Regions from separate parts of the Shewanella sp. 125m-1 genome, predicted to be linked through region 2. Evidence: riboswitches for the same ligand, from Rfam matches in the RefSeq annotation. Region 2 holds a riboswitch; the other holds the start of a gene.
The links. Region 2 has a riboswitch for thiamine pyrophosphate ahead of ACVBIK_RS16955 (TonB-dependent receptor). Riboswitches for the same ligand answer to the same signal wherever they lie in the genome.
Positions count from the first base shown of each region.

Region 1 (3,426 bases), on a different contig from region 2:
TTGTTCTAAGCTGTTATCACTATAGGAAGAGTGTCTAATTAAGCACAAGAGTTAGGAAGAGCCAATTGAGAGCGACGCAGAAGTGGGAGGCCAAACGCGAGCAAATCGTTAACGCAGAAAAAAGTAAGCAACAGCAACGCCAAGTTCGATTCAACGGCTTGCTCATTATCTCCAGTGTCATACTATTACACCTTGTGGCTATCGTTGCGATAAACCAATTATGGACAGGCACAGCACTGGTAACTAAAAATGTGTCCGGCGCTAAAATTCAATCATATCTGTATCAAGTTCCTCAAAACGTCACTGAGCCAAAAGTCACAGATCAAAAAGTTATTGAGCAAGTAATAAAAACGGATATTGAGCTTGAAGTGAAAAGTGAAGTCACAGTAAAACCTGTCGTAAATCCAGAGATTGTTGCTGCTACTTCGCAAGAGAAAGAACTACAAGAGAAAGTGTGGCAAGAGCGTGAAACTAACAACGGGTCAATTAAGGTCAGTAAAACAAAGGACGCTATAACGAAAGGTACTATAACAAAGCAGGCTATGACAAAGGGCACTATAACAAAGCTGACAATAAAAAAGGCGAGTAACACAAAGGGCACGATAGCTCGCAGTGAGAATAGTCAGTATGAAAAGTTAAACTTAATTCCTACTCAAAATGCGAATTCAAGTTCAGGTCAAAATAGTAGTCAAAATTTAGCATCAAGCTCAAGCCTGTTTACGCAGTCTTACTTGGCCAAGCAACGAGCCAGCAAACTCGATGAACTCATTATAGACAAGGCTGATCAATATACTAAAAAGCGTTCCTTGAGTGAGATGGATGGCGACATGCAAGAGTTAGTTTTCCCTCAAGTTGATGAGTACAGCAAGGTGCTCACAACCAACCATAGATTAGATCCGAATCGCATCGTCAGGCAGGGTGATACGTGCTATCGCATTGTCCAAGTGCCAACGCAAATTAACCCTTTTGCAGAAAACCTGGGTTACCCATTTAATTGTGGTGGAGACAAGATAAAAAAAGCGATCAATGATGCGATTTCCGCACAACTAGATAAGCGAATGATAAGTAAAAAGGGATAAGTTTTAGTTGATAAAAATTCATCTATTTTAACGGAATTACCCATTTTACAAGTTAAAACTCATATGTAACAGTTGGTTATGGTTCTAATTTTTTGCTTGTTTATTCTAGTCTAATATCTACTTAAGCACTTGTATGTCACAAGTCGATAGGACTATACTGCCAGTTCATCTTGTCGGAGTGCCATATGGCTGAGACCGTTAATTCGGGATCCGTTGAACCTGATCAGGCTAGAACCTGCGAAGGAAACAAGCGAAATCATTGCAAAAATGTCTGTTTAAGACATGCTTAAGCAATGTTTCGAAGGTTACGTGTAGCTGGCGTTTATTGCCTTACTATCCGTTCAACTTTTCACATTCTCATTTCTCCTGACAAGCAACTTCATTTCTTTTTATAAAGTGAGTTTGCTAATGTCAAAACGCCGCGAAACCCGAGCTCAAGCTCAACAGTTTATTGATAACTTAAAGCCGCTACAGCACCCAAATTCTGAAAAAATTTACCTACAAGGTAGTCGAACAGATCTAAAAGTGGGTATGCGCCAAATACACCAAGCTGATACCCTAATTAGCGGCTCTGAAGCCAATCCTCTATTTGAAGCCAACCCTCCACTAAAAGTCTACGACTGCGCAGGTGCGTATTCTGATCCTGATGCAAAAATCGATGTGCGTAAAGGATTAGAAAAGTTCCGCGAGCACTGGATAGAAGAGCGCGATGATACCGAGCAACTTGCAGGTGTCAGCTCTGGCTTTACTCAGCAGCGCTTAGCTGATGACGGCTTAGACCACCTTCGATTTGAGTCATTATTACCACCTCGTCGCGCCAAAATAGGTAAATGTGTGACGCAGTTACACTATGCAAGGCAGGGCATTATCACGCCTGAAATGGAGTACATTGCCATTCGTGAAAACATGGCACAGGTAGAAGTACGAGACCCTATCTTAACGCAAAAAGATAAGGGGGAAAGTTTTGGCGCAGTGATTGGCGAGCCGATAACCGCTGAATTTGTTAGACAAGAAATTGCCCGTGGCCGAGCTATCATCCCTTTAAATATCAACCACCCAGAAGCTGAGCCTATGATTATTGGGCGTAATTTTTTGGTTAAAGTTAACGCCAATATTGGTAACTCTGCGGTGACATCGTCAATCGAAGAGGAAGTTGAAAAGCTTGTTTGGTCGACGCGTTGGGGCGCTGACACCGTGATGGACTTGTCGACGGGACGTTATATTCATGAAACCCGTGAATGGATTATTCGTAACTCACCAGTGCCAATTGGTACGGTACCAATTTATCAAGCGCTTGAAAAAGTAAACGGCGTTGCAGAAGATCTAAATTGGGCAACCTTTCGCGATACCTTGATCGAACAAGCCGAACAAGGCGTAGACTACTTCACTATTCATGCTGGTGTGTTACTGCGTTATGTACCAATGACGGCAAAACGTTTAACGGGCATCGTGTCGCGTGGCGGTTCAATCATGGCCAAATGGTGCTTGTCACACCATAAAGAAAATTTCCTTTATGAACATTTTCGTGAGATCTGTGAGATCTGCGCCGCATACGATGTATCACTGTCGCTGGGGGACGGTATGCGTCCGGGATCTATTGCCGATGCAAACGATGAAGCGCAGTTTTCGGAATTAGAAACCTTAGGCGAGCTGGTGAAAATTGCGTGGGAATATGATGTGCAAACCATTATCGAGGGACCAGGTCATATTCCAATGAATCTCATCAAAGAGAATATGGATAAACAGCTTGAGCTGTGTGATGAAGCGCCATTTTATACGTTAGGCCCGCAAACAACAGATATCGCGCCGGGTTACGATCACTTCACCTCAGGTATTGGTGCGGCAATGATCGCTTGGTATGGCTGCGCCATGTTGTGTTATGTCACGCCAAAAGAACATTTAGGCTTGCCGAATAAAGAAGATGTGAAACAAGGACTTATTACCTACAAAATTGCAGCTCATGCTGGCGATGTTGCAAAGGGACACCCTGGCGCGCAAATTCGTGACAATGCTTTATCAAAAGCACGTTTTGAGTTTCGCTGGGAAGATCAATATAACCTTGGTTTAGATCCTGATACAGCGCGTGCTTATCATGATGAATCTTTACCTCAAGAGTCTGCCAAAGTGGCACACTTTTGCTCCATGTGTGGCCCAAAATTCTGTTCGATGAAGATCACTCAAGAAGTCCGTGATTATGCCGCCGCTCAAGAGCGTGAACAACAGGTTAGCAGCATCGATATTAAATCGGATGCTGAATATCAATCATACACAGTGAGTGAAACGACTGTTGTTCGTGAGCAGGGCATGGCACAGATGTCGGCTGAGTTTAAAGCCAAGGGGGCGGAAC
Region 1 is NZ_JBRILT010000008.1:26,303-29,728, reverse strand. Features, by position in the region: gene ACVBIK_RS05865 (hypothetical protein) at 66-1,079, shown strand; TPP riboswitch at 1,244-1,342, shown strand; gene thiC (phosphomethylpyrimidine synthase ThiC) at 1,488-3,426, shown strand, end outside.
Region 1: it holds a riboswitch for thiamine pyrophosphate, as region 2 does, so the genes downstream of both, thiC (phosphomethylpyrimidine synthase ThiC) here and ACVBIK_RS16955 (TonB-dependent receptor) in region 2, are expected to answer to the same signal.

Region 2 (3,426 bases):
CTGGCAGCGACATGTTAAAGCCACCCGCTTTGTAGCCACGCGCCACACGGATATAGGACTCATGGTTTTCGCTTAACGCCTTGCTTAATGCGATATGTCCGCCCCACATAGTTTCGCTTGGGCCGAAACTGTCGCCTGCCGAATCACTGTAATCACTTTCTCGACGCTCAACCCGTAAACCTACAGATAATGCATAAGTTGCACCTAAGTCTGAATCTAACTGACCAAATAATGCATAATTTTGTGCTTCATACTCGGCTGATAACTGGTTATAAGTATCAACCGTGTCGTTATCTTCTTGTAAGTCCATGGCATACACGCCAATCAGCCAATCGGTACTATCTGAAAAAATACGTCCAGATTCTGTGGACGATAATCTAAACTCCTGGGTTAGCGTTTTTCTCTCGCCTTTTTTGTCCCAGTTATACTCGTACTCACATGGAATACCACCGCAACCTCGACTTTCCCAGTAGTCAGGGTTTGCCCAGTCACCGTCGTAGTTATGGCGCGTATCTGATTGCGCCAACGAGGTTAATGAAGTGAGATCAAAATTCTCGGCGCCAGTATAGGTGAACTTAAGTGACGAGCCTGTTGTACGTTGCTTATCGACACCCGGAGCATCGGTTAATGTGTCAAAACCATTATTATCCAGTGTCCATGCATCATAACCATTGTCGTAGTTCGCGTGCAGGAAAGTTAAATCGATTTCTAGATCTTCGGTTGCATACCAGCGTAACTTACCGCGGCCTGTAAACTCATCACGATTATTGGTGTCACTTCGGCCAAGGTAGAGGTTGTCACGATAGCCATCTTGTTGATGCTGCTGTAACGATACACGATAAAGTAAATTACCTGAGTCTGTAATAGGACCTGAGCTGAAACCACTGAAAGTCTGTAGATTATCATCGCCAAGAGAGACTTCTGCGCCATGTTCAAACACATCGGTAGGGTCGTTACTCTTGAGATAAATTAGACCTGCTAAGGCATTTGCGCCATAGCGAGTTCCTTGTGGCCCACGTAGCACTTCTACTTGTTGTAGATCATACATGCTTGAGACCATGCCTAAACCAGATAGGTCGATATCGTCTACAACAAACCCCACCGAAGAGTTAGGTGCGCCCTGGTATTCTTCTTGCTCGCCCACACCACGGATCTGGAAATATTTAGGTCTAGAGCTACCACCAGACCAATTTAAATTGGCAACCGTATTTAAGATATCTTCAAAGTGTTGGGCACCTTCATCTTCAATTTGTTGCTGATCAATAATGGTAACGCTGGAGGGCATTGTTTCTAATGCTGAACCACGAAAGTCAGAGGTCACCACCATGACTTCGATATCATCGTGAGTGGTGGATGCATCGCCATTAGCAAAGGCGTTTGTAGATGAGATGGCTGCAATAACCGCAAGTGCTATTGGCGAATAAGATTTTAGATTTAACATAGGACCTCAAAGTAAAATTTTGAGATCCGGCATCAGTAAAGAAGCGATCGGGAAATGAATTGTGGCCCATTCCTACGCCGGTATTAGCCGGATCAGGTTCAAAGGGTTCGTTTTTCAACATCTCAGTCAAAGCAGATAAATCCGACTTTCGGTTTATAGACTTTAACACCCCTTGGCGAGCGCGATTATACATGAAATTTACAACTCGATGACAGACTTCTTTAAAAACAGGTACTTTTTGCATGAAAAAACGTCAGCTTAGCTGACGTTTTTTTAACAGGTGTGATATAAACTTGGTTTACGCTAGCCTTTAGCCAACAACTTAAACTTACCACTTTAACTAACCAATATTAACCAAGAGTGTCGTCAGGCTAATTTGAAAAGGCTTTTCTCACGTATAGCTCAAAACGAGTTGCGGTGGCATTAGGAGCCACAGCGCTAACTTGCAGGTGCTGTTTACCGTGTAGCTTTACCGATTTCCAGCTTACGCCTTCATCGTCAATTGTCATTCCGTTTAAATCAAACCAGGTGAACTTATATTGCAACCTTAAATCGGTTGATACCTGACTGACAATGGTTCCCGTACCACGTAAGAATCCGCCTTCAGGGCGAGCCATGATATTGGTTACTTGTACCTCTTTACCAAAGCTATTGTTATCAATCCTAGCATCCCCATTTGACCCCGCCATCACACCGGCAGTATGTTGAGCACATGCAGTGAAAACCAATGCGGTAAATAGTCCCAATAAAACCTTTTTCATCTCTATCCCCTTCTTAGCTGCAACACATACGCTATTGATACAAACCATGAGTTAAGTAGCAAGTTAAATTAACATGCCCGATTAATAGCCTAAGCGAATAAACGTAAGTTAATAAGCTTGAGTTAATAAGCTTGAGTTAATAAGCTTGAGTTTAAGCATAAGCTAATAGGCGTAACTTAAATAAACTAAAGTTAGCCAGCTCGACTAATCAATCAAAAAGTGCGCTCTTGCAGTTGCAATTAAATGCTTACGGTTTGTCTGCCAACAATTAATGCTTACATTGGCCACTCGGCGGCCTTGGCGCGTGATTTTACACTCGGCGAAGCTATCTTTATGGTAACCAGCCCTTAAATAATCAATTGAAAAATCAACAACTTTAGGTACTTTTGTCGTTTGCATAAACACCATCAATTGTACTATTGCCGACATCTCCATAAATCCTGCAATCACGCCGCCATGTAGCGCAGGCAAGATAGGATTACCTATGTTGTCATCTTTTGCTGGCAGCTTGAAAACCAGTTCATCACCAAATCTGTCTACCGCCATTCCGATAAATTTTGCGTAAGGAACATGCTCCAAGAGATGGCCAAAGTCATTTAGCTCTGTGGCCTTCTTTACGATGCCCTTAACGTCAAGCTTAGCACTGTCGTCCAACGATGGTTCAATAGAAAAGTACGATTCATCATCCATATTCAGCACCTCCCATCAATGCCTGCCTAAACTCTTCACCAACCATCTCAGGGCTGATACGCATAAACGAGCCTACCGCATGAGCGATGGGATCATCTATTGAATCTTGGTAAGCAATAGCGCGGGTAAAGGCAACACTTGAAGACAATTTATAACACTGGGCAAAACCGTAAACAGGTTTGTGCGGCGCTGCCGGCTTCATATAATCGACACGCAAATCGAGAGTCGGAGAGATCTCAAGCAAGCGGTGTTTATCAAAAATTGAACACACCACCGCGCAACCACTTGCAGTATCCATCAATGTTGTGATCACACCACCATGGATCACCCCCGTGTCAGGGTAACCAACAAGCTGTGTATCGTAAGGCAACTCCAGTAAAACATGCTTTCCGCTACCTTCTAGCACCTTTAATTTAAGCTTACGGCATTGAGTTAGCTGCGCGACAAATCGGCTCGCCATATCGGTTAGCGAGTAGCTCTGACTGCTTGAACTCATTCACTCGGGCTCAACATCGGGCCTAGTGGATGGCCACC
Region 2 is NZ_JBRILT010000046.1:14,972-18,397, reverse strand. Features, by position in the region: gene ACVBIK_RS16955 (TonB-dependent receptor) at 1-1,441, opposite strand, end outside; TPP riboswitch at 1,494-1,624, opposite strand; gene ACVBIK_RS16950 (YcfL family protein) at 1,813-2,202, opposite strand; gene ACVBIK_RS16945 (PaaI family thioesterase) at 2,407-2,892, opposite strand; gene ACVBIK_RS16940 (PaaI family thioesterase) at 2,885-3,388, opposite strand; gene hinT (purine nucleoside phosphoramidase) at 3,385-3,426, opposite strand, start outside.